4 regions of the Kitasatospora cinereorecta genome follow, and region 1 is predicted to be linked to each of the others. Evidence: riboswitches for the same ligand, from Rfam matches in the RefSeq annotation. Region 1 holds a riboswitch; each other region holds the start of a gene.
The links. A riboswitch is a leader RNA that binds a small molecule or an ion and turns the genes downstream of it on or off. The one in region 1 is predicted to bind cyclic di-AMP.

Region 1 (7,352 bases):
CCCCGGGCCGACTTCGCCGCGGAGCTGGACCTCATCGCCGGGCGCGGCTGGCTGGCCCCGTCCGCGGCCCCCGGTCTGCTGCGGCTCTCGCCCGAGGGCCTGGCCCACTCCGACGCGCTGGGCCCGGAGCTCTTCTCCCCCGCCGTACGGGCCGCGATGGCCGCGTACGAGCTGAAGTGAGCCGCCCGATGCGCTCGGCCGTCCGGACCGCGCACGCGACGAACAGGGGCCGATGAGCATGGACCTGACGATCCTGTACCGGGGCCCGCTGTCCTCGTGCGACTACGACTGCCCCTACTGCCCCTTCGCCAAGCGGCGGGACAGCGGCGAGCAGCTGCGCGCGGACCGGGCCGCCCTGGAGCGGTTCACGGCCTGGGCCGGCGCGCAGAGCGGCGACCGGCTGTCGGTGCTGTTCACCCCGTGGGGCGAGGGGCTGGTCCGCTCCTGGTACCGGCGGGCGGTCGTGGAGCTGTCGCGGCTGCCGCACGTCGGCCGGGTCGCCGTCCAGACCAACCTCAGCGCCCGTACCGGCTGGCTGACCGGCGCCGAGCGCGACAAGGTCGCCCTGTGGTGCACGTACCACCCGGGGCAGACACCGTACGAGCGGTTCCTCGGCAGGTGCCGGGAGCTGACGGACCTCGGGGTGCGGTTCAGCGTCGGGGTGGTGGGGCTGGACGAACACCTGCCGGAGGCCCGGCAGTTGCGTGCCGCGCTGCCCGACGAGGTGTACCTCTGGGTCAACGCCGCCGAGGGGCACGCCTATACGGACGAGGAGGCGGACCGGTGGACGGAGCTGGACCCGCTGTTCCCGTACAGCAGGCACCCCCACAGTTCGGCGGGGCTGCCCTGCCGGACGGGCGAGTCGGTCATCTCGGTGGACGGTGAGGGGACGGTGCGGCGCTGCCACTTCGTCCGGGCCGAGCTGGGCAACCTCTATGACGGCAGCTACCGGCGCTCCCTCGGCCCCCGCGGCTGCCCGGTCGAGGTGTGCGACTGTCACATCGGTTACGTGCACCTGGAGACGCTGCCGCTGTACGACGTGTTCGCGGGCGGTGTGCTGGAGCGGATACCCGCCCGTCGGCAGACCGTCGCGCTGTCGCCGGTCAGGCTCGCGGAGCGGCGCCCGGGCCCGGCGGACGCACCATGAAAACGTCAACCGGGTCCTGGGCCTCCTGGACGAATCCGTGTCGCTCGTAGAGCCTGCGGGCGGCGCTGCCGCGCAGGACGTTCAGCCGTACGGCCACACCCTCCCGGTCGGCGTCCTCCAGCACCGCGCGCAGCACGGCGGATCCGAGACCCCGGCCCTGGTGGTGCGGTGTCAGGTAGAAGTGCTCCAGCAGCTTCCCGTCGGCGGCGGGCCGGACCGTGACACATCCCGCGAACTCACCGCCGGCCATGACGAGGGAGGTGTAGCGCGTGGTGAACGCATCCCGCAGCCGCTGCCGCACCCGGTGCTCGTCGTAGCGCCCGAGCCGCTCCAGGTCCGCGCGCATGACGAGGGCCCGCAGCTCCGCGACCGCCTCGACGTCCTCGGCCCGCGCGGCGCGCAGCACCCACTGCGCGCCGGGCGCCGGACCGGACGGCGCGCAGGCCACCGGGTCAGGTACCGCCCTGTCCGTCAGGGGACTCACAGCGGCAGCAGGTCGGGGCGCTTGGCCTCGACATGGTCGCCGGAGGACTCGCCGCGCAGCCGTCGTCCGATCCACGGCACGAGGTACTCACGCGCCCAGTGGATGTCGTCGCGCCGCACCTCGTACGTCCTTCGCTGCGCCTGCGGCGGCCACACCTGGTCGGGGTCGGCCGGTACGTCGAGTCCCAGGACCTGGGCGGCGCGCAGCGCGACCCGGGTGTGCCCCTCGGGCGAGAGATGCAGCCGGTCGTCGTCCCAGGCGCGCCTGTTCTGCACGGACCGCAGCGACCACAGGTCCAGGACCGGGCAGTCGTAGCGGTCGGCGATGGACCGGACATGGGCGGTGTACGTGGCGATCTTGCCGCGCAGGTGCCGGAGCACCGGAACGTGACGGGTGTCGAAGCCGGTGGTGACCATGACGGTGCCGACCACCCGCGTCAGTTCGGCGACCGCGCGCTCGAAGCGCTCCGCGACGTCGTCCGGGTCGGAGCCGGGCCGGATGATGTCGTTGCCGCCCGCGCAGAAGCTCACCAGATCCGGTGCCAGCTCCTTGGCGCGGGGGACCTGTTCCTCGACTATCTGGTCGAGGAGGCGTCCGCGTACGGCGAGATTGGCGTACCGGAAGTTCCCGTGCGGGCCGGCCGCCGCCGCGGGGACCGTGAGCTGGTCCGCGAGGATGACCGCGAACCGGTCGGCCCAGCCGAGGGGTCTCCCGTCGGGGCCGGGGTCCCCGACACCTTCGGTGAAGCTGTCGCCAATCGCTGCGTACGACCCGATGATGCCTCGTCGTGTGTTTCTCGAATCGTCTGCCACAAGCGCATATCCTGCACCTTCGAATGTGACCTACGCGACCGTAATACGGGGTTGACGGGTGGTGAGAAAGACCACCCGGTCAGGTTTTGGTAAAGCCGGAACAGAAGAGGGGCGGTGCGCCGCCGCGCACCGCCCCTCTTCTCCGCGTCACATGAGGACACTCATGCCGGACGCTTGCCCGGAGACGCTCAGATGGAGACCCCGTGCGAGCGCAGGTAGGCGATCGGGTCGACGTCGGAGCCGTAGCTCGGGCCGGTGCGGACCTCGAAGTGGAGGTGCGGGCCGGTGGAGTTGCCGGTGGAGCCGGAGAGGCCGATCTGCTGGCCGCCGGTGACGGTCTGGCCGGCGGAGACGCCGAGCGACGACAGGTGGGCGTACTGGGAGTACATGCCGTCGCTGTGCTGGATGACGACCTCGTTTCCGTACGAACCGCTCCAGCCGGCCGAGACCACGGTGCCCGGGCCGATGGACCGGATGCTGGTGCCGGAGGCGGCCTGGAAGTCGGATCCCGTGTGGTAGCCGCTGGACCAGCTGGCACCGGACGCGCGGTACGGGGTGGTGACGTTGGCGCCGGCGACCGGGGAGGCCCAGCCGGAGCTGTTGCCCTCGGAAGCAGCGGTGGAGTCGGCGGCGTTGGCGACCTTCGTCGTCTTCCTCTCGGCCGGGGCGGTCGGCTCGGGAGCTGGCTCGGCCTTCGAGGGCGCGGCCTTCGGCGCGGACTGCGTGGCCGGACCGGACGCCTTGGCGCCGAGGGTCAGCTTCATGCCCGGGAAGATCAGGCTCGGGTTGTCGCCGACGACCTCGCGGTTGTCCTTGTACAGCTTCTCCCAGCCGCCCTTGAGCTTCTGGTCTGCCGCGATCTTCGACAGGTAGTCGCCCGGGACCACGGAGTACGTCTTCGGGGCGCTCTGCTTCTTCGCCACCGAGGCGGCGGGCGTGCTGTGCGCCGCAGCGGCGGCGGACTTGGCGGCAGGCGCGGCCTGGTCCGCCGCGTGCGCGCCGGTGGCGCCGATCAGCGGAAGAGCGAGAACGGCGCCGCCGGTCCCGACGGCGAGGACACCGCGGGAGATCGGGCCGGTCCTGGTACGACGGTGCTTACCCTTTGCGGGCATGGGGAATTCCTCTCCGGCGCCTACGAGGTGAGCTGTCGGATTCGGGCTGGAGATGCCCGGTCGCGCTGGACGCGACTTGACCCCGAGCCGTTCCGGATCACTCCGGTCGGCGGCTTACCTGGTTCCCCCGCTCCTGCCACACGTTGGTCGGTGCGGATTCCGGGCGGCGGCAGGATTAGGCGTTCCGTCCGGATTGACCGTGACCGTAAGCGAGCCAGGACGCCGGGAACAAGCCGTCGGTTGCGAACCGGAATCCGCTCCGCATTTCCCGACCGGAATTCCGGTCACACTCCGTGGATTACGGATCTTGGCTTTCCGCGCAGGGTCCGGAATACCCGCATCCGATTCCGCCACACACCGTCACGGATATGATCCCGCTCACCTGCCACCCACCATCTCCCGCACAAGCAGGGCATGTTCCGCTAAATACGCAAATCCGGACATCACGCCGCTTCCCTCCCTTTTGAGCCGAGCCGAAAACGGGACGAAGGCCGAGACGGTTGCCCGATGAATGCATGTCGTATCGTCGCGAGCGTGCCCTCGTCGGCGAGCGGCGCCGACGCCAGACACTCCAGGAGTCCTTGTGACGCAGCTGCCAGAGGTTCCGTCGACCGACACCGAGCTGACCGGTGTCCGCAATTTCCGCGATGTGGGCGGGCTCCCGACCGTGGACGGCCGGAAGGTGCGGCACGGGCGCCTCTACCGCAGCGGACACCTGGCGCACGCCACCGAGGCCGACGCCGCCTTCCTCGCCGGCCTCGGCCTGCACACGGTCTTCGACTTCCGCAACGCGGCGGACCACAAGCTCGACGGCCACGACGTGGAACTGCCCGGCGTCCGGAATGTGAGCATTCCGCTCTCCGACCCGGCCGACGGCGCCGAGTTCTGGCGGCTCGTGCGCGACGGGAACATCCAGCAGTTGCGTTCGATCCTCGCCGACGGCAAGGGAACGGACCGCATGATCGCCTCGTACCGGTCGATCATCAGGGACCGTACGGCCGAGCACAGCCGGGTGCTGCACGCGCTGGCCGAGGACAGCGTGCCCGCGCTGATGCACTGCGCCGCGGGCAAGGACAGGGCCGGCCTCTCGATCGCGGTCTCACTGCTGGCCGTCGGCGTCGAGAGGGAAGCCATCGAGGCCGACTACCTGAAGTCCGACCACGCGCACCGCCGCTACAGGGTGCGGCGCAGCGACACCTCGTCGGCGGGGATGTCGGACGAGGTGATGGAGCTGCTCAATCCGCTGTTCGCCGCGCACTCCGACTACCTCGACGCCGCTTTCACGACGATCGAGGAGACCTGGGGCAGCACGGACCGCTACCTCTCCGAGGGTCTGAGGCTCACCCCCGTGACCCGCGAGAGGCTGCGCGAGCGTCTCGTCGAGGACGCCTAGGACCGGCGCGGCGGGTCAGCCCTTCGCCGTGCGCGGCCGGCCGTCGCCGGGGGCCGAGCGGGTCAGCCCTTGCCCGCCACGGTGAACAGGATGAAGAGGAAGGCCGCGATGACGTGCCCCGCCACCAGGTACGCGAAGAGCCGGATGACCACACCGCGGGGCATCTTCCGCTCCTGCGAGTCCGCGCCCTTCTCCCTGCGCGGGGTGAGCGGGTCGTAGTCTGTTGAATCGGACATGACAGTCCTCTCTTTCGACCGCTCGGGCCGAGGTGGACGAAGGGGGTGCGGGACGATGGGGCGGGCGGGGTTCACACGCGGTGGACCTCGTCGCCCAGACAGAGTTCGGCGGCGGGACTCTGCAACAGCGTGTGGACGAACAGCAGCCGCACGCCTCCGCGGTCGAGCGCGGCGATCCGGTGCGGAGTGAGTGAGTCGTAGTGCGCGCTGTCACCGGCCTCGAGGTCGTGCACGGTCTGCCCCAGGACCACCCGCAACCGCCCGTCGAGGACGTACAGCCATTCCTCTCCGGGATGAACACGCACGAGATCGCTCTGGGCTCCGTACGGGACGCTCACCCGCAGCGCCTGCATGGCGCGGCCCGGTGCGCCGGCCTGGTGGTACAGCCAGCCGTCGGCCTCCGTGCCCGTGGAGGCGGCAGTGCCGGAACCCCCTGGGGAGGGGGGCCTCCCGAACGTCCTCCCCGAGGAGCCACCCACGGCACCGCCGCGGACGATCGCGTCACGTTCGGGCGGCATCTCGCCGAGGAGCTCGGAGACCGTCGTACCGTAGATGCGGGCGAGTCCGAGCAGCATGGGCAGCGAGGGCTGCCTGCGGCCCGTCTCGAGCCGGGAGAGGTGCGCCGGGGAGAGCCCGGCCCGCCCGGCGGCGGTCTCCAGGGTGAGACCTCGGTCGCGACGCAGGTCGCGCAGGCGTGGCGCGACCCCCGGCAGCTCGTCGGCCACCCCTCCTTCGGGAGGATTCATACCTCCATTGAGCCAGGATCTTTCCTCTCAGGCAAATTTCTTACCCCAGAGGCAAAACATCCGGTGCTCAGCGGTGGGCGACCGCCTGCTTCACCAACGTCCTGCCGAAGTCCCACATCAGCCCGCCCCCGCTGTGCGCGTCGTCCATGACGGCCGTGAAGGCGGTCACGAAGCGGTCCACCTCCCGCTCGCCGATGACCAGCGGCGGGATCAGCTTGATCACCTCCAGATGATCGCCGGAGACCTGCGTGAGGATCCGGTGCTTTTGCAGCAGCGGAACCACCACCATCTGCGCGAAGAGCCCTTTCCGGGCCGCCTGCAGCATCGTCCAACGGCTACGGAGTTTCAGCGAGGAGGGCCGGCCGAACTCGATGCCGATCATCAGCCCCCGCCCGCGGACCTCGTGGAGCAGCTCGTAGTGGCCGACGAGTGCCGCGAGCCGTTCCCGCAGGAGGTCTCCGGTGCGGCGGGCGTTCGCGACGGTCTCCTCGTCCTCCATCACGGCGAGCACCGCGAGTCCGGCCGCCATGGCCTGGGCGTTCGACCCGAAGCTCGCGGAGTGGACGAGGACGCGGTCCATGGAGGAGTAGACCCGCTTGAAGATCCAGTCCTTTCCGAGCGTCGCCCCGACCGGCACGTAGCCGCCGGAGAGCGCCTTGGCCACACAGACCAGATCGGGCTCGACGCCCTCCTCGTGCTGGTAGGCGTAGAAGTCCCCGGTCCTGCCGAGCCCGGTCTGCACCTCGTCGGCGATGAGCACCGCCTTGTGCCGGTGCAGCAGCTCCTGCGCGGCCCGCAGGAAGCCGGGAGGCGAGGCCTGGACCCCCTTGCCCTGGATCGGCTCGACGACCAGAGCGGCCACGTCGCCGCGCTTCAGCTCGCGTCGCAGGGCGTCGAGGTCGCCGAGCGGGATCTCCGTATCGGGGAGCAGGGGCGCGAAGCCGTCCCGGAAGCCGGACTCGCCGTTGACCGAGAGCGAGCCGGTGGTCAGCCCGTGGAAGGCGTGCGCGCAGTACAGGACGCGCGGCTTCCCGGTGGCGTACCGGGCGAATTTGAGCGCGGTCTCGACCGCCTCGGTCCCGCTGTTCCCGAAGAACACCCGGTCCAGATGCGGGCTGTGCGCCAGCAGCCGCTCGGCCAGCAGTCCGGGCAGCGGCTGGCAGTCGAAGCGGGTGAGGTCGGCGAGCGAGGCGTCGAGTACGTCGTGCAGCGCCTTGCGCACGACGGGGTGGTGCCTGCCGAGCCCCATCACCCCGAAGCCGGCGAGCATGTCGAGGTAGTCGTTGCCGTCCGCGTCCCAGAAGTACGCGCCCTCGGCCCGCTCGTAGACCTTGTCGAAGCCGAGGGTGCGGAGCATGCGCGGCAGCTGGTGGTTGAGGTGCCGGGTGTGCAGCTCGTAGCGCTCGGCGCCGCGTTCCGAGA
Region 2 (7,352 bases), 3.7 Mb from region 1:
GGACGTGGTTGCGCAGACCGATGGACTCCTCGATGCCCTTCATGCCGATGCCCTGCTCGGCGAGGCCGGGGATCGGGAAGGTGCGGGAGACCGCGCCCATCGCGATGACCAGGTAGTCGAAGGGCAGCTCGTAGGCCTCGCCGACGAGCGGCGCGACCGTGGCGACCTTGCGGTCCTGATCGATGGTCGTGACACGGCCGGTGAGAACCTCGGCCTTGGGCAGGACGCGTCGCAGCGGGACGACGACATGCCGAGGCGAGATGCTGCCGGCAGCAGCTTCGGGGAGGAAGGGCTGGTACGTCATGTACGAGCGAGGGTCGACGACCGTGACGGTCGCCTCCCCGTACCGCATCTTCTTCAGAATGCGACGAGCTGCGTACAGGCCTACGTACCCACCGCCTACAACGAGGATCCTGGGACGCTCCGTGGTGCTCATGCCATCGAGTATCCACCCCCCTCGGGGGGCATGCTCGTGAGCCCCTTCACAAGGTATGCGCCGCCCTCTGCTACACTTCGCCGCCCGCGTGACCGAGGTCATGTTGCCGGAGGGGAACCACGGCCCACCGGCGAACGTTGTTCACCGCTTGTGAGCTGGCCCTTGTGCCGGCGGGTCCGGTGGACCACCGGTCCGCGACACCCCCTCGCCACACTCCCGAAACACCCCGGCACCCCCCTCGCACGGCCCAGTGGGCGGACCCCGGAGCCCCTTCGAGGCAGAACTTCGCCCAGCGGGACCGAATTCCTTGTGAAGAAGTTCACGAACTTCGTCGCGGCAGCTCGCGTAAGCCCCCTCCACGGGGGGCTCCGGCGGTCATGAGCGGCTCAAAAGTGCAGGCCGGAGTGCGTTTGAGCGCGATCTCACGATCGCTTCGACCGCACTGTGATCAGGCCGCCGACCAGGCGATGCCGTCGAGGATGTCGTGCTCGCTGACGACGACCTCCGCAGCCCCGGACCGCTCCATCACCGCGAGCAGGACGAGCGCCCCGGAGGTGATCACATCGACCCGGCCCGGGTGCATCGCGGGGATCCGCGCCCGCTGCTCGTGCGTCGAGGCGAGGAGCCGTCCGGTGATCTCCCGTACCTGCTCCAGGGAGATGCGGGAGTGGTGGATCGCCTCGGAGTCGTACTCCCGCAGCCCGAGCGCGATCGCGGCGAGGGTGGTCACCGTGCCCGCCAGACCGACGAGCGTGGCCGCCTCGGCGATCGGCACGGTCTCCTCCGCCAGGTCGAGGGCGGCGTCGATGTCCGCGCGGATCGCGGCGATCCGGTCGGGCGTGGGCGGGTCCACGACCGCCCCCTCCCGGACCAGGTGGCGCTCCGTCATACGGACGCAGCCGATGTCCACGGACCGGGCCGCACGGACCTCGTCGTCGCCGACGACGAACTCGGTGGAGCCGCCGCCGATGTCCACGACGAGGTAGGGCTTGTCCAGGTGGTCGCTGCCGACCAGCTCCTTGGTCGCCCCGTCGAAGGAGAGCCGCGCCTCCTGGTCGCCGCTGACGACCTCGGGCTCGACACCCAGGATGTCCAGGACGCCCCGGACGAACGTGTCGCTGTTCTCCGCATCGCGGGAGGCGGAGGTGGCGACGAACCGGATCCGCTCCGCGCCGAGCTCCTTGATCGCGGCCGCGTACTCCCTGCAGGCGGCGAAAGTGCGCTCCAGCGCCTCGGGGGCCAGCCGTCCGGTGCGGTCGACGCCCTGGCCGAGCCGGACGATCCGCATCCGGCGGTCGAGCTCGGTGAGGTGCCCGGTGGCCGGGTCCACGTCGGCGACCAGCAGACGGATGGAGTTGGTACCGCAGTCGATGGCGGCAACGCGGGTCATGGGGGCTCCTGTTGTGTAGGCCGGGGCTCACCCGGCCCGCGGTCCTCGTACGCTCGAAGATGCCCTCACCCGCCGGTGCGGGCCCGGGCCCGCACCGGCGGCGGAGCCCAGGCCCGCGGCCCCCGGACGAAGCCGGGGAGGGCGCGGGCGGGCGGTCCGGGGGCGGTTCCCGGTCACGGCAGGCGGGTCAGGAGGGCTGCGTCTCGCCGCACGGCGAGACGCAGGGTCCCTTCGCCCACCACTCGGGCAGCATCGCGATCGCCTCGTCCCCCAGGGGATTCACCCCGGGCCCCGCGGCGAGCGAGTGGCCGACCAGGACGTGCAGGCACTTCACCCGGTCCGGCATGCCGCCCGCGCTCGGGAAGCCCTCCAGGACCTCGATGGCGTCGCGGCGCGCGAGGTAGTCCTCGTGGGCCGCGCGGTAGGCGGCGGCCAGCTCCGGGTCCGTCGTGAGGCGCTCGGTCATCTCCTTCATGACCCCGTTGGCCTCCAGCGTGCCGATCGCGGACGCGGCACGCGGGCAGGTCAGGTAGTACGTCGTCGGGAACGGCGTGCCGTCCTCCAGGCGTGGCTGCGTCTCGACCACGTCCGGATTGCCGCAGGGGCAGCGGTGCGCGATGGCGCGCAGTCCGCGCGGCGGCCGGCCGAGCTGCTGCTCGAAGGCGGCGATGTCCGCCGCGGTGGGCGTGGTGGATTCGGTCTGCGGAGGGGGCGTGTCCATGCCTGCCTTGAATGTCATCGGTCGGTCTGTATGTGTCGGTGCGTGCACGGGAGCGGCGCCGGAGTCATTCGCGGTCCGCGCTGTCGACGCCGTCCCAGAGGTTCGAGTGCCAGGGCCTGCCCGTCGCGCCCGGTTCCCCGCGGCGGACCTCCGACGCGTCCGGGTCGATCACCGTGTAGCCGGTCTCCCCGGGCAGGACGTAGTGCAGGTGCTGACGGGCGAGACGACGGATGTACGCGTCGTCCTGGAGCCGCGCCTTCTCGTCCCGCAGCTCCTCGGTCCGCTCGTGCGCCTCCCGCGAGAGCCTCTCCTGATCCGCGATCTGGTCGCGCTGGGAGATGTACTGCCGCATCGGGTACGCGAGGGCGACCACCAGGGAGCAGACGATCAGCGCCAGGAACGCGGCCCGGCCGGTGAGCCGGGAGCGCCGGGCCTGGCGGCGGTTCTGGGACCGGTAGACGCGGGCCGCCGTCTGCTCGCCGAGCAGCCGCAGCCTGGTCGCTGTGGAGAACCGGTCACGATCCTTCCCGGCCATCTCTCACGCCTCCCCGTTACGCACGTCCGTCCCCGCACACGGTACGGGACCGAGTGCGGGGACGGACGGAGGCCGGTGCCGAACGGGGGCTCAGCTCCTGCTGCCGGGCTGTCAGCCCTCGAAGCGGAACCGCGGGAACGCCGAACGGCCCGCGTACACCGCGGCGTCGTCGAGGATCTCCTCGATGCGCAGCAGCTGGTTGTACTTGGCGACACGGTCCGAGCGGGCCGGGGCGCCGGTCTTGATCTGACCGCAGTTCACGGCGACGGCGAGGTCGGCGATGGTGACGTCCTCGGTCTCACCGGAGCGGTGGGACATCATGCACTTGAAGCCGTTGCGCTGCGCGAGCTCGACGGCGTCCAGGGTCTCGGTCAGCGAACCGATCTGGTTGACCTTGACGAGCAGGGCGTTGGCCGAGCCCTCCTCGATGCCGCGGGCGAGGCGCTCCGGGTTGGTGACGAAGAGGTCGTCACCGACGATCTGCACCTTGGCGCCGAGCTTGTCGGTGATGACCTTCCAGCCGGCCCAGTCGTCCTCGTACAGCGGGTCCTCGATGGAGACGAGCGGGTACGCGGAGACGAGCTCCTCGTAGTACTCGGTCATCTCGGCGGCCGAACGGGACTTGCCCTCGAACTCGTAGACACCGTCCTTGTAGAACTCGGACGCGGCGACGTCGAGCGCGAGCGCGATGTCGCGGCCCGGGACGTAGCCGGCCTCCTTGACGGCCTCGATGATGAGGTCCAGGGCGGCGCGGTTGGACTCGAGGTTCGGGGCGAAGCCGCCCTCGTCGCCGAGACCGGTGGACAGGCCCTTGGTCTTCAGGACCTTCTTCAGGGTGTGGTAGATCTCCGCACCCCAGCGCAGGGCCTCGGAGAAGGACTCGGCGCCGATCGGCGCGATCATGAACTCCTGGATGTCCACGTTGGAGTCGGCGTGCGAGCCGCCGTTCAGGATGTTCATCATCGGAACGGGCAGCAGGTGCGCGTTCGGGCCGCCGAGGTAGCGGAACAACGGGAGGTCGGAGGCCTCGGACGCGGCGTGGGCCACGGCCAGCGAGACACCGAGGATGGCGTTGGCGCCGAGCGAGCCCTTGTTCTCGGTCGCGTCGAGGTCGAACATCGCCTGGTCGATGAGGCGCTGCTCGGTGGCGTCGTAACCGACGAGCTCCGGGCCGATCTGCTCGATGACGGCGAGGACGGCCTTCTCGACACCCTTGCCGTGGTAGCGGTTGGGGTCGCCGTCGCGAAGCTCGATGGCCTCGAACGCACCGGTGGAGGCGCCGGACGGAACGGCAGCACGTCCCGTGCTGCCGTCGTCGAGGCCAACCTCGACCTCGACCGTGGGGTTGCCCCGGGAGTCGAGGATTTCCCTGGCTACGACGACGTCGATGGACGGCACGAGGCATCTCCTTCTGGGATATGACACTGGTTGTGCAGGGTCACTGTGGCCTTGCGGCACGAGCCTAACCGGCCCGGCCCGCTCCGTCGGCCGACCGCCCGTCCCCTGGGACGAAAAAGGACCCAAGGACCCGCATTACCGGCAAAGCTCCAGAAATTTACTGGCCGGTAACTACAACAGTTGAACGATCGCCCTCACGGGACCCCCGGGAAAACGCCCCGGCCCGGCGCACACGGGGGTGAGCGCGCCGGGCCGGGAGCACCGCCGGGAGGAAAGGCCGGGACTACTTCAGGTGGAGCTGCTGACCCGGGAAGATCAGGTCGGCGTCCTCGACGATGTCGTCGTTCAGCTCGAACACCTTCTGCCAGCCGCCCTTGACGCCCTTGGCCCCGGCGATCGTGCTGAGGGTGTCGCCTGCCTTCACCTTGTATTCGCCGTCACCCTTCTTGACCTTGTCGCCGGTCGGAGTGGTCACGGTCTTCTCGGCCTCGGGGGCCGTGCGCGTCTCGCTGCGGCTGGCGGGCTGCTCGGCCTCGCGCTCCGGCTGAGCCGCCTTCGGCTCGGCCTCGCTCTGCGCGGAGCCGGTGTCGACACCCGGGTCCACACCGTCGTCGGTCAGGCCGCCGGCGCCGGCGCAGGCCCACGCACCCGGGCCCTGCAGGTCGAGGAGCTTCTCGGCGGTGGCTATCTGCTGGTCCTTGCTGGCCAGGTCGGCGCGGGAGGCGTACTGGGTGCCGCCGGCGGCCGCCCAGCTGGACTGCGAGAACTGCAGGCCGCCGTAGTAGCCGTTGCCGGTGTTGATGGACCAGTTGCCGCCGGACTCGCACTGCGCGACGGCTTCCCACGTGGCGACGGAGGCGGCGGAGGCACCGGTCGCGCCCATCAGCGGAACGGCCACGGCCGCACCGGTGACGCCGGCCAGGGTGGCGATACGGACGGCCTTGGACGGGCGACGGTGCTTGCCCTTGCTCGAAAGCAGCATGGTTCTCCTCACCGACGCCTACGAGGTGAGCTGTCGGGTTCGGGCCTGTGAGTTGCCCGGTCGCCCGCACTGGCAGGCGACTTCACCCCGAGCCGGCCCTCGCCCGTCTTCCGACGGCCGGGTCCGGCACTTACCTGGGTCCCCCGCTCCTGCCTACGGCGCTTTACGCGTCTGTCCCCTTCGGCCGACGGCAGGATTCGGCGTGTCGGTCGAAGGTGCCCGCGGTGCGAGCGGTTCAGACCGTAAACACACACAACGCCGACATTCAAAGATGGACATAACTGTCAATCAGCACTTATCACCCTGGAGGACCCTGCCGTTTCCGCAGGTCGGAGGCGATACGGGCCGAGCAGACGGGTGAGGCGGGCCAGTTCAAGCAAAGAGACCCATGTCTCACTTACGCATAAGTGGACATAGGCCCCTGAACTACCCCTGATTTTGGGGTGTTTTCCCGTCTTTGATCACTTGCCGACCGCGGCCTCGGCACCGGGCTGCGCGTCCGCTCCGGCATCCTTCGCGTCCGCCTGGAGGCCCAGGTCGAGACTCTGGCCGGGCAGGATCACATCCGGGTCGGAGCCCAGTTCCGTCTTGTTGGCCGCGTAGAGCGCGGGCCAGCCGCCGGGCAGTTCCCGCGCGTCGGCGATCGCCCAGAGGTTGTCGCCCTCGCGGACGGTGTAGGTCCCGTCCGCGCCGGCCTCCGCACCCTCACGGGCGCCGGACTCGCCGCGCGAGGCGTGCCGGCCGGACTCGCGCCCGCTCTCCAGGTCCGTCCCGGCATCCGCCTCGGGGGCCGCCGGACCGCGGTGCTTCCCGCCCGTCTCGCCGGCGCCCTTCGCGGCGCCGGACGTTCCGGACGCCCCGGGGGACGAAGAGGTGGAGGGCGACGAGGACGGCTCGGGCGCGTCCGGCGCGGCGTCCTCCTCGGACGTGTCCGCCTTGTCGTTCTTGTTCTTCCCGTCCGCCTTGTCCGGCGTCCCGCCCGAAGCGGTGTCCGACGGGGTCGCCGTGTCCGTTTGACCGGCGGACGGCTCGCCGCCCGGGTCGACGCCGGGCAGGGCGCCGTCCAGCGCGAGTCCGGAGATCACCGCGCAGCTGGGCCACGCCTGCGGCCCCTTGTCGCTCAGCACCTTCTCCGCGACCGATATCTGCTGCGAGCGGCTCGCGAGGTCGGCGCGGGAGGCGTACGCCGTGCCGCCGTAGGCCGACCAGTCGTCCTGCGAGAACTGCAGGCCGCCGTAGTGGCCGTTACCGAGGTCGGCGCTCCACATCCCGCCGCTCTCGCACTCGGCGACCCGGTCCCAGGTCGAGGCGTCGGCGGCGTGCGCGCCGGTCGCACCGAGCAGCGGGATGGCGATGGCCGATCCCGTCACGCCCGCGGCGACGACGATGGCGGGTGCCTGGCGAGGGCGGCGGTGTCTGCCATTCGCGGAGCCCATGGGATTGCCTTCCGTGTGACTGACATGTGACGGGTGAGTCGAACGGTGAACCTAGCCGTACTCGAACGTGTGTCACAAGTCGATGCAGCGGAGATCACGCGAAAGTCACAGAGTTGACAGAGTGTCACTTCTTTCGGCCGGATGTCCGGGTTCGAACTCCACCGGAAGCGTGCGCAGTCCGCGCATGATGAGCCCGCCCCGCCATCGCAAATCGGCAGGTTCCGCAGCGAGCCGCAGGTCAGGGAGGCGTCTCAGCAGCGCGGCCAGCGCCGCCTGCCCCTCCAGCCGGGCCAGCGGTGCACCCAGGCAGTAGTGGATGCCGTGCCCGTATCCGAGGTGCTGATTGTCACTCCGTGCGAGGTCCAGGGTGTCCGCGTCGCGGAAGCGCTCCGGATCGCGGTCGGCGGCTGCCAGCACCACGAGAACGGGGTCCCCCGCCGCGATGTGCCGGCCT
Region 3 (7,352 bases), 2.2 Mb from region 1:
CGGCCCTTGCCCGGGCTTGAGCCCTCACGCCATGACACCGGCTTGACCGAACCACGACCCGCCTCGATGACCAGCGACTTCACGCTGCGGGCCGGGTCCGGATACCTGGGCACAGGCCGCCGTCCGATGCCGCTGTAGGGCGGGGTGACCGGACGGGCGGCGGCCGGGTGGGCGGTGGGTGTGGTGGAGATGCCGACCACGTAGTGCAGACCGCGCTGGTTCAGGCCCAGACGGAAGGCCGCCGCGTCGCCGTAGCCGGCGTCTGCCAGCACCAGCGGGATATCGATGCCCCAGGCCCGGGTCTCGTCGACCATGTCCAGCGCGAGTTGCCATTTCTCCACGTGGCCCAGGTCGGCGGGAATGCCGCACCGCTCGCGGCGGGCCACCTTGGGCGGGACGGCCTGCGGTGAAGCCGGGTCCCAGGACTTGGGCAGGAACAACCGCCAGTTCACCGGCGTCGAGGCATGGTCGCGGGCCAGGTGCACCGAGACCCCGACCTGGCAGTTGGTGACCTTGCCCGCGGTGCCGGTGTACTGCCGCGATACACACGCCGAGGCGTCACCATCCTTCAAGAACCCGGTGTCGTCGACGATCAACGCGCTCGGGGCGATGGCCTCGTGCATCCGCCAGGCGAGCCGGGCCCGCACCTGGGCCCAGCTCCACGGACTGGAGGTGACGAAATGCGCCAGAGCTTGCCGGTTGCCGTCCTCGCCCAGCCGAGCGGCCATCGGTTCCACCGATTTGCGCCGTCCGTCCAGCAGCAGTCCACGCACGTACGCCTGCCCCCAGCGATGCTGATCCGCACGCGTGAACGCCTCGAACATCTCCGCCGTGAACGTCTCCAGGTCCTCCCGGACCTGATCCATCTCCTCAGGTGTCACACACCATCAACGCGCCCACAGACACCAAGACACGCCACCAGCGCGTACAACTGACCAAGCCCTACTAGAGCTTCTCGACGGGCGCGTACCGCAGCAGCAGCTTCTTCGGGCGCTCGTCGCCGAAGTCGACCGTGGCCTTCGCCTGGTCGCCGAACCCCTCGACGGCCGTCACCGTCCCCAGCCCGAACTGGTCGTGCGTGACCCGGTCCCCCACCACCAGGGTGGCCACCGGCTTGTCCGCGGTACGCCGGGTCGCGAAGCCCGAGGGGCCCGACCTGGAGCGCGAGGAGGACAACGACGACGTGATCCCCGACGTCGGTCCCGCCGAGGCCGCCATCGGGCCCTTGCGCTTCCACTCCAGATGCTGGTCCGGGATCTCCTCCAGGAACCGCGACGGCGGGTTGTACGAGGGCTGTCCCCAGGCGCTGCGCATGGAGGCCCGGGTCAGATACAGCCGCTCGCGGGCCCGCGTGATGCCCACGTAGGCGAGCCGGCGTTCCTCCTCCAGCTCCTTCACCTGACCCAGCGCGCGCATGTGCGGGAAGACGCCGTCCTCCATACCGGTCAGGAACACCACCGGGAATTCGAGGCCCTTGGCCGTGTGCAGCGTCATCAGTGTGATGACGCCCGAGCCGTCCTCGTCCTCGTCCGGGATCTGGTCGGAGTCGGCGAGGTAGCCGGTCCGCTCCATGACCGCCTCCAGCACGACCGCCGGTCCGGCACCGGACTCCACGATCGTGCGGAGCTCCTCCATCAGCGTGTTGAACCGCTTCACGGCGTTGGCCGACCGGGCCGCCATGCCGTACGCCTCGTCGACGCGGCGCAGCGCCTGCGGGAAGGAGATCTTCTCGCGCAGCGACAGGGCGTCGATCATCGCCTCGGCCCGGTCGCCGATGCCCCGCTTGGGCACGTTGAGGATGCGGCGCAGCGGGACGGTGTCCTCGGGGTTGGCGAGCACCCGGAGGTAGGCCAGGACGTCCCTGACCTCCTTGCGCTCGTAGAAGCGCACTCCGCCGACGACCTTGTAGGGCAGCCCGACGCGGATGAAGATCTCCTCGAAGACACGGGACTGCGCGTTCGTACGGTAGAAGACGGCGACGTCGCCCGCCTTCGCGTCCCCGGCGTCCGTCAGCCGGTCGATCTCGTCGGCGACGAACTGCGCCTCGTCGTGCTCGGTGTCGGCGACGTAGCCGGTGATCCGGGTACCGGCGCCCGCGTTCGTCCAGAGGTTCTTGGGGCGGCGGCTCTCGTTGCGCTCGATGACGGCGTTGGCCGCGGACAGGATCGTCTGCGTGGAGCGGTAGTTCTGCTCCAGCATGATCGTCGTGGCGTCCGGGTAGTCCTCCTCGAACTGGAGGATGTTGCGGATGGTCGCACCGCGGAAGGCGTAGATCGACTGGTCCGCGTCGCCGACGACGCACAGCTCGCCCGGGGCGTCGGCCTCGCCCGCCGGGCCCACCAGCTCGCGTACGAGGGTGTACTGCGCGTGGTTGGTGTCCTGGTACTCGTCGACCATGACGTGCCGGAAGCGGCGGCGGTAGTGCTCGGCGACGTCGGGGAACGCCTGGAGCAGGTGGACCGTCGTCATGATGATGTCGTCGAAGTCCAGCGCGTTGGCCTCGCGCAGCCGCGCCTGGTAGAGCGCGTAGGCCTGCGCCAGCGTCTTCTCGAAGCCGTCGGACGCCTGGCCGGCGAAGGTCTCCTCGTCGATCAGCTCGTTCTTCAGGTTCGAGACCTTCGCCGTGAACGACTTCGGCGGGTAGCGCTTCGGGTCGAGGTCCAGATCGCGGCAGACCAGCGCCATCAGCCGCTTGGAGTCGGCGGCGTCGTAGATCGAGAACGACGAGGTGAAGCCGAGGAGCTTCGACTCGCGGCGCAGGATCCGTACGCAGGCGCTGTGGAAGGTCATGACCCACATGGCGTGGGCACGCGGGCCGACGAGCTGCTCGACGCGTTCCTTCATCTCGCCGGCGGCCTTGTTGGTGAAGGTGATCGCCAGGATCTGGCCCGGGTGCACCCCGCGCTCGGCCAGCAGGTGGGCGATCCGGTGGGTCAGCACCCGGGTCTTGCCCGAGCCCGCCCCGGCCACGATGAGCAGCGGGGAACCGGCGTGCACGACGGCGGCGCGCTGCTCGGTGTTCAGCCCGTCGAGCAGCGCGGCGGGGTCGACCACGGGGCGCGGGGCGCCGTCGCGGTAGTACGCGTCACGCGGCGGCGGAGGCGTGTCGAAGACGTCCTCGAAGAGACCCTCCGGCACCGCCTCGGGCGCGTGGTCCTCGGGGGGCGGCGGGGGGCCTTCGTCCGCTTGCTGGAGGCCGGTCAGGAAACTGTCGTCAAAGAGGCTGCTCATCGCCTCACGAGTCTAGGCCGCCGGACCGACAGCCCGGGGCCGCATTCCGCACGAGGGCCCGATCCGTGCGCGTACGGAGACGGGCCGCCCACGGTGCGTAGGAATCCGGGGCCCGTCACCGCCCGGCGGACCGCCGGTCCGGAGAGGTCACGGAAATGTATCGGGCATATCGAACATCAACCTTCACAGGGACACCACGGGTTGGCTAGCGTGCTCCGACGGGTGACCCGTACCCCTCTGAGGCGACCCACGCCGCGCGGGCACCCCTGCCGAATCCGTGCCGACCTCGAGGGAGCCGGAACCGGGGACCCACACGCAGCACCGGGGTGAATCGGTCCGTTCCCCAGGACCGTAGGGCAGCCTTCCGTTCCGCCCGAACCCGACAGCTAACCCGGTAGGCGGTCCACGGAAGGAGATGCCGGTCTTGGCATCGCATCGCAAGCCGCGCACGCGGGTGCGCACCACCACCCCTGCCGTCGGCCTCACGACGGCGGCACTGGCCTCCGTCACCCTGCTCTCGACGCAGAGCGCGACGGCCGCCCCGGCTGCGCCCAGGCCCAGCATCGAGGAAGTGCGGAAGAAGGTCGACGACCTGTACCGCCAGGCGGGCACGGCGACGCAGCAGTACAACAAGGCGAAGACCGCGTCCGCACAGCAGCGCTCCGAGGTCGACGCGCTGCTGGAGGCCGCGGCCGAGCGGGCCGACAAGCTCAACGAGACGCGCCGGGAGCTGGGCCACTACGCGGCCGCCCAGTACCGGGGCGGCGCGATCGCCCCGACGGCGACGTTCTTCCTCGCGGACGACCCGCAGGCGTACTTCGACCAGGACCAGCTGATGGCGCGGATGACCAGCCGGCAGCAGAAGGCGGTCGCCGACTTCCGTACGCAGCAGAACGAGGCGGCGGCGAAGCGGGTCGAGGCGACGAAGAGCCTGGAGACGCTGACCGAGTCGCAGGCGACGCTCCGCACCAGCAAGCAACAGGTGCAGAGCAAGCTCACCGAGGCGCGCTCACTGCTGTCGAAGCTGACCACCGAGGAGAAGGCACGCCTCGCGGAGCTGGAGCGCGAGAAGGCGGCGGAGGCCGAGCGCAAGGCGGAGGAGCTCGCGCGTCAGCAGGCCGCCGCGAAGGCGGAGGCCGACCGGGCCGCCGAGGAGGCGGCCCCGAAGGAGGAGGCGGGCCCCGGCACCGGAACGGGTGACGAGACGGGCTCCGACAGCGGCTACGCGTCCAAGGCCGACAAGGTCCTGGCCTTCGCCCGGGCCCAGATCGGCAAGCCGTACGTCTGGGGGGCGACGGGCCCGGCCTCGTACGACTGCTCAGGCCTCACCCAGGCCGCCTGGAGGGCCGCGGACGTCACCCTGCCCCGGACGACCTGGGACCAGGTGGAGGTCGGCACCCGGGTGGCCACGGCAGATCTGCAGCCGGGGGACCTGGTCTTCTTCTACGACGACATCAGCCACGTCGGCATCTACAAGGGCGACGGCATGATGATCCACGCTCCGAAGCCCGGCACGAACGTCCGTGAGGAGTCGATCTACTCCATGCCGATCTACGGCAGCGTGCGCCCGGCATAGCGCACGGACGCACGGAGGGCGGGCGTACGGGGCCGTACGCCCGCCCCGCGGAGAGACAGGCGGGTACGGGAGCCGGCTCAGGTCCAGAGCGTGGCGATGAAGACGTTGGCGACCGTCAGCCCTCCGACGGCGGCGAACTCGCCCTTGCCGGCCTTCTCCTCGTCCCGCCTCACGTACACGAGCGCCAGGATCACGATCAGGACCATCAGCTTGATGCCGATCTTGACGTTGTTCACCGTCCGGTCGTCGGCCTGGTCGAGCCCGACGAGGGCGACGCCCGTGACCAGCATGGTCAGCGCACCGTGCAGCATGGCGGGCACGAAGCGTGCCGTGCCCGCCCCCATGGCCTTCATCTGGGTCAGGAAGCCGCCCAGCAGGGAGGCGATACCGATGATGTGCAGGGCCACGAAGACATTGATGAGTACGTCCATGGCCGCAGCCTAGCCGCGGGCATATCACCACTCTTCGGCCAGGTAGGACTTCCCTACGAGCTCACTCACACCTGGTGCGAATTGCCGGACTCCGGTCGATCTTTCCGATCACTCCGAGAAAACGAAACGTCACATTGAGGCAATAGCTGTCATTACGCCTCTTACTCGCGCCTCGGGTCTAGCGTCCCTCCCAGGTGACCGATTCCCCACCGCCGCCCCCGTACCCGGCGGTACCCCGGTCGCCCCGCCAGGACATCCGGCGGTGGGCCACTCCCCCTTCGGTGGCTCGCCGGGGACCCTCGGCGGGCCGGCCGGTACCCCCCGGCGGGCAGTCGAACGGAAGGACCCACGCCCTCGTGGCCGCCCATCGCAAAGCCGCTCACCGCAAGCCCAAGCAGCGCCTGTTCACCGGGCCTGCTGCCCGGACCGCAGCCACCCTGGCCCTCGCCGGGGCGGCGACCGCGACCGCCCTCGAAGGTGCCGCCCAGGCCGAGCCCCAGCTCTCCCCGGCCCAGGTCAGGGCCAAGGTGGACCGGCTCTACCACGATGCCGAGGTCGCGACCGAGAAGTACAACGGCGCGAAGGAGAAGGCGACCGCGTCAGCGAAGTCCCTCGACGCGCTGCGCGACGAGGCCGCACGCAGGACCGGCCGCCTCAACGCCGCCCGCGACGCGCTCGGTTCGTTCGCCGCGGCGCAGTACCGCAGCGGCGGCATCGACCCCGCCGTCCGGCTGGCGCTCTCCTCCGACCCCGACGAGTACCTGGAGCGGGCCGCGTTCCTGGAGCGGGCCGGTGACCGCCAGGCCGGCGCGGTCAACGGCGTACGCCGGCAGATCAGCGAGGTGGCCCGGCTGCGCGCCCGGGCCGAGGACGAGCTCGCCGTCCTCGCCTCCCGCCAGGCCGACCTGAAGAAGCACAAGGACGCGGTCCGCACGAAGCTGGCCGACGCCCAGCGGCTCCTGGCCACCCTGACCGCGGCCCAGCGCGCCGACTACGAGCGCTCCGCCGACGCCGGGCACGGCGGCCCGGCCGTGCGCGCCGACCGCAGCACCACGCGCGGCTCCGTCGCCGCCCCCAACGCCCGTGCGGCGCGGGCCGTCGCCTTCGCGTACCAGGCACTGGGCAAGCCGTACGTCTGGGGCGCCACCGGCCCCGCCTCCTTCGACTGCTCCGGCCTGACCCAGGCCGCCTGGCGTGCCGCGGGCGTCTCGCTGCCCCGCACCACGTACACCCAGATCAACGCGGGCCGGCGCGTCTCTCGCTCCGAACTGGCCCCCGGGGACCTGGTGTTCTTCTACTCCGGAATCACCCACGTCGGGCTCTACATCGGCGGCGGCCAGATGATCCACGCCCCGCGTCCGGGCGCACCGGTCCGCATCGCGCCGATCAGCGAAATGCCTTTCTCGGGAGCGACCCGGGTGGCGTAGGCTCCGCGCCGACCGACCGGCAGTGCCCGGAACCCGCGAGAGAGAAGGCTCCACCGTGCCCGTGGACACCGACGTCCAGAATTACGCCCGTGCGCTCACGCTGCGCTCCCCCGACCACTACCGGGTGGGTCCGTTCACGGTGCGTCACGACCCGGGCTGGGAGCTGAAGTTCGCCAACTACGCCATCCCGGACCGGGGTGCGGAACCGACCGGCCAGGACGTCGCCGAGCTCGTCGCGGCGTTCCGCGAGCGGGACCGGCTGCCCCGCCTGGAGTACCTGCCCTCCTGGGCTCCCGAGGTCGAACCGGCTCTGCTGGCCGCCGGTTTCACCGTGGAGAACCATGCCCCGGTGCTCGCCTGCACCCCGGACGAGCTCCTCGCGCCCAAGCCGGTGGACGGACTCCGGGTCGCCGAACCGGTCACCGACGCGGAGTTCACCGCGGCGGCGGCCGTCCAGCACACGGGATTCGGCGGGGAGGGGGGCCCCGACGACGGCGAGATCGCCTGGCTGCGCGGGGCCGTGGCCGACGGGGGCGTCGCGGCGCTCGCCGTGCTCGGTTCCGAACCCGCCGGAGCGGGCGGCTGCTCGGTCCCGGTCGACGGCATCAGCGAACTGACCGGCCTCGCCGTCTCCGAAACCCTTCGCCGCCGCGGCATCGGCGCCGCGCTGTCCGCCTGGCTGACCAG
Region 4 (7,352 bases), 1.1 Mb from region 1:
GATGGCCGACCTGGACGCTGCCACGCTGGAGGACGCGCAGGCGTTCTTCCGTACGTACTACGCGCCGAACAACGCGGTGCTCTCGGTGGTCGGGGACATCGACCCGGAGCAGACGCTCGCCTGGATCGAGAAGTACTTCGGCTCCATCCCCTCCCACGACGGCAAGCAGCCGCCGCGAGACGGGACGCTGCCCGGCACCATCGGCGAGCAGCTGCGCGAGGTGGTCCACGAGGAGGTCCCCGCGCGTGCCCTGATGGCCGCGTACCGGCTGCCGCACGACGGCACCCGGGAGTGTGACGCCGCGGACCTGGCGCTGACCGTGCTCGGCGGCGGCGAGTCGTCCCGGCTGCACAACCGCCTGGTCCGCCGGGACCGTACGGCGGTGGCCGCGGGATTCGGGCTGCTCAGGCTCTCCGGGGCGCCCTCGCTGGGATGGCTGGACGTCAAGACGTCCGGCGGCGTCGAGGTGCCGCAGATCGAGGCGGCCGTCGACGAGGAGCTCGCCCGGTTCGCCGCCGAGGGCCCCACGCCCGAGGAAATGGAGCGGGCGCAGGCCCAGTTGGAGCGGGAGTGGCTGGACCGGCTCGGCACGGTCGCGGGCCGCGCGGACGAACTGTGCCGGTACGCCGTCCTGTTCGGCGACCCGCAGCTCGCCCTGACCGCGGTGCAGCGGGTTCTCGACGTCACCGCCCAGGAGGTCCAGGCGGCCGCCCAGGCGCATCTGCGTCCCGACAACCGGGCCGTCCTTGTCTACGAGCCGGTCGAACCGGCCGACGAGACGGACGGCACCGACGCGCACGAGGGGGCCGACAAGTGACCGACGCCGCCGTGACTGGAGTAGCGATGGAGTACCACCCGCAGCCGACCGCAGGCGAGGCCAGGCCCTGGGCCTTCCCCGCACCCGAGCGCGGCGCCCTGCCCAACGGCCTGACCGTGCTGCGCTGCCACCGCCCCGGCCAGCAGGTCGTCGCCGTGGAGATCTTCCTGGACGCGCCCCTGGACGCCGAGCCCGAGGGCCTGGACGGCGTGGCCACGATCATGGCGCGGGCGCTGTCCGAGGGAACGGACAAGCGCTCCGCGGAGGAGTTCGCCGCCGAGCTGGAGCGCTGCGGCGCCACCCTGGACGCGTCCGCCGACCACCCCGGCGTCCGCGTCTCCCTGGAGGTCCCGGTATCCCGGCTGGCCAAGGCGCTCGGCCTGGTCGCCGAGGCGCTGCGGGCGCCCGCCTTCTCGGAGAGCGAGGTGGAGCGCCTGGTCGGCAACCGTCTCGACGAGATCCCGCACGAGCAGGCCAATCCGGCCCGCCGCGCAGCCAAGCAGCTCTCCAAGGAGCTCTTCCCGGCAACGGCGCGGATGTCGCGCCCGCGCCAGGGGACCGAGGAGACGGTGCGCCGGATCGACGCCGCGGCCGTGCGCGCCTTCTACGACGCGCATGTCCGCCCGTCCACCGCGACGGCCGTGATCGTCGGCGACCTCACCGGGGTCGACCTGGACGCACTGCTCGCCGACACCGTCGGAGACTGGTCGGGCAACGCCGCCGAGTCCCGCCCGGTACCGGCGATCACCGCGGACGACACCGGCCGTGTGGTCGTCGTCGACCGTCCCGGAGCCGTGCAGACCCAGCTGCTGATCGGCCGGATCGGCGCCGACCGGCACGACAGCGTGTGGCCCGCCCAGGTCCTCGGCACGTACTGCCTGGGCGGCACGCTCACCTCCAGGCTGGACCGCGTGCTGCGCGAGGAGAAGGGCTACACCTACGGGGTCCGTGCCTTCGGGCAGGTGCTGCGCTCGACCGCACCCGGATCCGCCTCCGGGGCGACCGGTGCCGCGATGCTCGCCATCAGCGGTTCCGTGGACACGGAGTCCACCGGGCCCGCGCTGGACGATCTGTGGAAGGTCCTGCGCACGCTGGCGGCCGAAGGGCTCACGGACGCCGAGCGCGAGACCGCGGTGCAGAACCTCGTGGGCGTGGCTCCGCTGAAGTTCGAGACGGCTGCCTCCGTCGCGGGCACCCTGGCCGACCAGGTCGAGCAGCACCTCCCGGACGACTACCAGGCCCAGCTGTACGCCCGCCTGGCCGAGACCGGCACGGTGGAGGCCACCGCCGCGGTGGTCAACGCCTTCCCGGTCGACCGTCTGGTCACCGTCCTCGTCGGGGACGCCGCGCAGATCGCGGAGCCTGTCAGGGCGCTGGGCATCGGAGAGGTGACGGTCGTCAACGGCTGACGTGCCCGGAGCGACGCGGACCCCGGCGAGTACGTTCTCGCCGGGGTCCTCCCATTTGTCCGTGTCAACCGCACATGCGGCTTTATGTCCTGTGGGATGTATGACAAAAGGCCTGATCCGTTTGGCGTCGGAAAGTCGTCCGGCCTAGCGTCGGCCCGGCTGTCCGTCAGACATATGCCGCGTCCGCGGCGCCGGGCAGCCATCGCCGAGTCCCCGTCAGGCGCGAGCCTGGGGAGCCGGGGACCCACGAAGTCCCTGGGGTGAATCGGACGCCTGCGCCCTCGCACGGGGCGAATGCGTCCGTAGGAGACCTTCCTGCTCCGAACCCGTCAGCTAACCCGGTAGGCGAGAAGGAAGGAAAGGATCAGTCCCTCCATGGCGTTCACCCGTGCCACCGGGAAGCACCGTGCCCCGAGCCGCCTGACGCGCAGGAGCGCCCAGGTCGCCGGCATCGCGGCTCTGGCCACCACCGGCGTCATCGGCGGTGTGTCCTCCCCGGCCCTCGCCGCGGACTCCGAGGCCCTCACCGCAGGCGGCACCGGCCTGACCCAGGCCGTCACGATCGACTCCACCCTCGCCGACCAGATCGCCGCCCAGGCGAAGGCACAGCAGCATCAGGCCGACCTCGCCGCCAAGGCCGAAGCGAAGGCGAAGGCGAAGGCCGAGGCGAAGCGCAGAGCGGAAGCCCGGGCCGAGGAAGCACGTGAGGCCGAGGCGCGCGCCGCCCGCGCAGCCGAGCGCGCCCGGCTGAACTCCTTCCACCTGCCGGTCGCCGGCTCCCAGGTGACCACCGGCTACAAGTCCGGCGGCGCCCTCTGGTCCTCCGGCAGCCACTCCGGCGTGGACTTCCGCGCCGCGTCCGGCAGTTCCGTCGTCGCGGTCGGCGCCGGCACGGTCGTCGAGGCGGGCTGGGGCGGGGCCTACGGCAACAACGTCGTGCTCCGGATGACGGACGGCACGTACACCCAGTACGGCCACCTCTCCTCGATCGGCGTCTCGGTCGGCCAGAGCGTCACCCCGGGCCAGCGGATAGGCCTCTCCGGCTCGACCGGCAACTCCACCGGACCGCACCTGCACTTCGAGGCGCGGACCACCCCGGAGTACGGCTCGGACATGGACCCCGTCGCCTACCTCCGCGCGCACGGAGTCCAGGTCTGACCTGTCGCGGGCTGTCCCGTCGACGAAGGCCCCGGCACCCTTGGGTTCAAGGGGTCCTCGCAACTCCCACAGATCGCGGGTGTTGCGAGGGCCGTTAGAACCCAAGACCCGCCGGGGCCTTCGTCGTGCCGCCGGGGAAGGTGCGCGACGAAGCTCCGCGGAAGTGCTTTCCGGGCAGAAGATATGCATGGATTCCGCTCCGGCATCGGAAATTCACGCTGATTGCAATAGAGTCACGGAACAGGCGTCGATCGGCCGCGTTTCGCGGGGATTAAGGCGGAGGTTCGGACATGCGCATTCCCGCGCATTCGGTATGCACGGCAATCCGTGACGACATCGTCTCCGGTGTCTTCGAGCGTGGCAGCCGCCTCACCGAAGAGGTGCTCGCGCGTCGCTACGGGGTCTCCCGTGTCCCGGTGCGCGAGGCACTGCGCACCCTGGAGTCCGAGGGGTTCGTCGTCACCCGTCGGCATGCGGGGGCATGCGTCGCGGAGCCCACGGAACAGGAGGCCGCCGACCTCCTGGAGATACGGATGCTCCTGGAGCCCCTCGGCGCCGCACGTGCTGCTCAACGCCGTACGGAGGCACACCTCAAGGTGCTCCGAGGCCTGGTCAGGCTGGGGCAGGAGCGGGTGCGCAGGGGTGAGGGGGAGGACCTGCGCTCCCTCGGCGGCTGGTTCCACGAGACGCTGGCCCAGGCTTCGGGCAGTCCCGCGCTGATCGCGCTGCTCACCCAGCTCCGGCACAAGATCGCCTGGATGTACGCGGTCGAGCAGCCGGCCCGCCCCGCCGACTCCTGGGCCGAGCACGGCGCCCTCGTGGACGCCGTGGCGCGCGGCGACGCGGAACGGGCCCGGGTGCTCGCCACCCAGCACGCCGAGCGCGCCACGGCCGCGCACCGGCTGCTGCGCCGCACGGACCGGCCGGGGCGCGCGGCGGACGCGTCCCGGGTGAGGACTTCGCAACACGCCGTAAACACCGCGGGCGTCCGTCATTAACAATTGCGCCGTATACAGGGAAGGTAATTGCGGGAGGGCTTTCTTTTTGCTGCCCTGATTCCGGTCTGCCGGGTGTTCCTCCTTCCCGTTCCGGAAACAGGAAAGCCGCGACCCCCGAGGGGTGTCGCGGCTTACCCGTGGAAAGGGTTCCGGTACGGGCCGGCTGGATCAGACGGTCTCCGGAAGCTCCTCGAGCCCCTCGGCGACCAGCTTCGCCAGACGGTCCAGGGCAGCCTCCGAGTTGTCCGCCTCGGACGCGAGCACGATCTCCTCGCCGCCCTGCGCGCCCAGACCGAGCACCGCGAGCATGGACGCGGCGTTCACCGGGGCGCCGTCGGCCCTGGCGATCGTCACGGGGACGCCGGAGGCCGTGGCGGCACGGACGAAGATGGAAGCGGGGCGGGCGTGCAGGCCCTCGGCCCAACCGACGTTGACGCGGCGCTCAGCCATGGTTCTGCCCTTCACGTGTCAATAGGTTGTCTAGACCAGTCTCTCATGCGGTGCGTACGGCCGTGCCCGGCCTCCGGCCCGGCGGACCACCGCCGAACGGCTTCCTCAGCGTGCCCGCGCACCGACCCCTCCGCTACCGGTGCGTCCGGGCCGTAGGCTTTGCCCATGGAGCCCACGCCGGAGCAGAGTCCGCACCATGCGTACCCCGATCACTGGGAGGCGGACGTGGTGCTCCGCGACGGTGGCACCGCGCGGATCAGGCCCATCACCACGGACGATGCCGACCGGCTGGTCAGCTTCTACGAACAGGTCTCCGACGAGTCGAAGTACTACCGCTTCTTCGCCCCGTATCCGCGTCTCTCCGCCAAGGACGTGCACCGCTTCACCCATCACGACTACGTCGACCGGGTAGGTCTGGCCGTCACGATCGGCGGGGAGTTCATCGCCACCGTCCGCTACGACCGGATCAACGAGCAGGGCAGGCCCGCCTCCGCGCCCGCCGACGAGGCCGAGGTCGCCTTCCTCGTCCAGGACGCCCACCAGGGCCGCGGCGTGGCCTCGGCCCTCCTCGAACACATCGCGGCGGTCGCCCGTGAGCGTGGCATCCGCCGCTTCGCCGCCGAGGTACTTCCTGCCAACAACAAGATGATCAAGGTGTTCCGGGACGCCGGGTACACCCAGCAGCGGAGCTTCGAGGACGGGTCCGTCCACCTCACGCTCGACCTGGAACCCACCGCCGAGTCCCTCGCCGTCCAGCGCGGCCGTGAGCAGCGGGCCGAGTCCCGCTCCGTGCAGCGGCTGCTGGCCCCCGGCTCCGTCGCCGTCGTCGGCACCGGGCGTGCCCCCGGCGGTGTGGGCCGCACCGTGCTGCGCAATCTGCTCGGCTCCGGCTTCACCGGGCGCACGTACGCCGTGAACCGCTCCTTCCCCGCCGGCACGACCACGGTCGAGGGTGTCCCCGCGCACCGCTCCGTCGGCGAGATCGGCGAACAGGTCGACCTCGCGATCGTCGCCGTCCCCGCCGACCGCGTGCCGGAGGCGGTCGCCGACTGCGGCGAACACGGAGTCCAGGGCCTCGTCGTCGTCTCCGCGGGCTACGCCGAGCGCGGAGCCGAAGGACGGGAGCGGCAGCGCGAACTGGTCCGGCAGGCCCGCTCGTACGGCATGCGGATCATCGGCCCGAACGCCTTCGGCATCATCAACACCTCCGACGCGGTCCGGCTGAACGCCTCCCTCGCCCCCGAATCGCCCGCGGCCGGGCGCATCGGGCTGTTCACCCAGTCCGGCGCGATCGGCATCGCCGTCCTGTCCGGCCTGTACCGGCGTGGCGCGGGGTTGTCGACCTTCATCTCGGCGGGCAACCGGGCCGACGTCTCCGGGAACGACTTCCTGCAGTACTGGTTCGAGGACGAGGACACCGATGTGGCCCTGCTCTACCTCGAATCGCTCGGCAACCCCCGCAAGTTCACCCGGCTCGCGCGCCGGACGGCCGCGGTGAAGCCCGTGGTCGTGGTCAAGGGGGCCCGGCACAGCGGCTCCACCCCGCCCGGACACGCCGTCCCGGTCAGCCGGATCCCCGACGCGACGGTCTCCGCGCTGATGCGCCAGGCCGGCGTGATCCGCGTCGACACGGTGACGGAGATGCTCGACGCCGGGCTGCTCCTCGCCGATCAGCCGCTGCCGAACGGTCCGCGGGTGGCGATCCTCGGCAACTCCGAGTCCCTCGGCCTCCTCACCTACGACGCCTGCCTGACCGAAGGGCTGCGTCCGCGACCGCCCCGCGACCTCACCACGGAGGCGGGACCCGAGGACTTCCGGGACGCGCTTGCCGAGGCGCTCGCCGACCGGACCTGCGACGCCGTGATCGTGACGGCGATCCCATGGGTGGGGGAGAACGGCGAGCCGGAGACGGGCGACGGCGAGGTGCTCGCCGCCGCGCTGCGCGAGGCGGCGGCCACGGGCCCGGCCAAGCCGGTGGCGGTCGTACACGTGGAGATGGGCGGCCTGGCACAGGCCCTGGCCGCCGCAGCGAGCACGGCCGCTCCGCGCGGGAACCGCGCACCGGTATCCGGCGACGCCACCGGCAGCGGCGCCCCGGGCCCGGTGGTCCCGGGCTCGCCCGCCGCGGACACGGAGGTCCGGCGGACGGACGCGCCCGGTGCGCGGACGGGCCCCGGTGGCTCCGCGCCCCATGCACCGAGCGCACCGGGGACCGGCACCCGCCGGCCGCTCCCGGCCGCCGCCGGGTCCGGGGCGGCCGGGAGCGCGGAGTCGGAATCCGGCGGGGCGGCCGGTGGCGCACCCGCCCCGGAGCTCCGTACCGGGCGCATCCCCTCCTACCCCGCCGCCGAGCGGGCCGTGAGGGCCCTGGCCGAGGCCGTGAAGTACGCACAGTGGCGGCGTCAGGCAGCCACCCCCGGCAAGGTCCCCGAGTTCCTGCAGGACACCATCGACGAGCAGGGCACCGCCGCCCTGATCGAGCGGCTGCTCGGCCCGGCGCCCGACCCGCGGGGCCGCCCG

Region 2: another riboswitch for cyclic di-AMP. It lies ahead of ACFPN0_RS13030 (transglycosylase family protein); the one in region 1 lies ahead of ACFPN0_RS29855 (M23 family metallopeptidase).
Region 3: another riboswitch for cyclic di-AMP. It lies ahead of ACFPN0_RS20350 (NlpC/P60 family protein); the one in region 1 lies ahead of ACFPN0_RS29855 (M23 family metallopeptidase).
Region 4: another riboswitch for cyclic di-AMP. It lies ahead of ACFPN0_RS25305 (M23 family metallopeptidase); the one in region 1 lies ahead of ACFPN0_RS29855 (M23 family metallopeptidase).

Annotation. Positions count from the first base shown of each region.
Region 1 covers NZ_JBHSJP010000001.1:6,614,723-6,622,074, reverse strand. The annotation lists gene ACFPN0_RS29875 (STM4012 family radical SAM protein) at 1-180, shown strand, start outside; gene ACFPN0_RS29870 (STM4011 family radical SAM protein) at 239-1,147, shown strand; gene ACFPN0_RS29865 (GNAT family N-acetyltransferase) at 1,104-1,595, opposite strand; gene ACFPN0_RS29860 (SGNH/GDSL hydrolase family protein) at 1,628-2,443, opposite strand; gene ACFPN0_RS29855 (M23 family metallopeptidase) at 2,632-3,555, opposite strand; cyclic di-AMP (ydaO/yuaA leader) riboswitch at 3,560-3,731, opposite strand; gene ACFPN0_RS29850 (tyrosine-protein phosphatase) at 4,139-4,948, shown strand; gene ACFPN0_RS29845 (DUF6126 family protein) at 5,011-5,184, opposite strand; gene ACFPN0_RS29840 (helix-turn-helix domain-containing protein) at 5,256-5,930, opposite strand; gene ACFPN0_RS29835 (aspartate aminotransferase family protein) at 5,998-7,352, opposite strand, start outside.
Region 2 covers NZ_JBHSJP010000001.1:2,866,099-2,873,450, forward strand. The annotation lists gene ACFPN0_RS13005 (NAD(P)/FAD-dependent oxidoreductase) at 1-436, opposite strand, end outside; gene ACFPN0_RS13010 (Ppx/GppA phosphatase family protein) at 885-1,826, opposite strand; gene ACFPN0_RS13015 (DUF501 domain-containing protein) at 2,014-2,547, opposite strand; gene ACFPN0_RS13020 (FtsB family cell division protein) at 2,612-3,082, opposite strand; gene eno (phosphopyruvate hydratase) at 3,194-4,480, opposite strand; gene ACFPN0_RS13030 (transglycosylase family protein) at 4,764-5,462, opposite strand; cyclic di-AMP (ydaO/yuaA leader) riboswitch at 5,463-5,633, opposite strand; gene ACFPN0_RS13035 (transglycosylase family protein) at 5,924-6,898, opposite strand; gene ACFPN0_RS13040 (cytochrome P450 family protein) at 7,004-7,352, opposite strand, start outside.
Region 3 covers NZ_JBHSJP010000001.1:4,378,963-4,386,314, reverse strand. The annotation lists gene ACFPN0_RS20360 (IS701 family transposase) at 1-866, opposite strand, end outside; gene ACFPN0_RS20355 (ATP-dependent DNA helicase) at 946-3,231, opposite strand; cyclic di-AMP (ydaO/yuaA leader) riboswitch at 3,489-3,648, shown strand; gene ACFPN0_RS20350 (NlpC/P60 family protein) at 3,647-4,807, shown strand; gene ACFPN0_RS20345 (hypothetical protein) at 4,885-5,238, opposite strand; gene ACFPN0_RS20340 (C40 family peptidase) at 5,595-6,665, shown strand; gene ACFPN0_RS20335 (GNAT family N-acetyltransferase) at 6,721-7,352, shown strand, end outside.
Region 4 covers NZ_JBHSJP010000001.1:5,488,505-5,495,856, forward strand. The annotation lists gene ACFPN0_RS25295 (M16 family metallopeptidase) at 1-817, shown strand, start outside; gene ACFPN0_RS25300 (M16 family metallopeptidase) at 844-2,226, shown strand; cyclic di-AMP (ydaO/yuaA leader) riboswitch at 2,420-2,588, shown strand; gene ACFPN0_RS25305 (M23 family metallopeptidase) at 2,602-3,384, shown strand; gene ACFPN0_RS25310 (GntR family transcriptional regulator) at 3,675-4,382, shown strand; gene ACFPN0_RS25315 (HPr family phosphocarrier protein) at 4,551-4,832, opposite strand; gene ACFPN0_RS25320 (bifunctional acetate--CoA ligase family protein/GNAT family N-acetyltransferase) at 4,998-7,352, shown strand, end outside.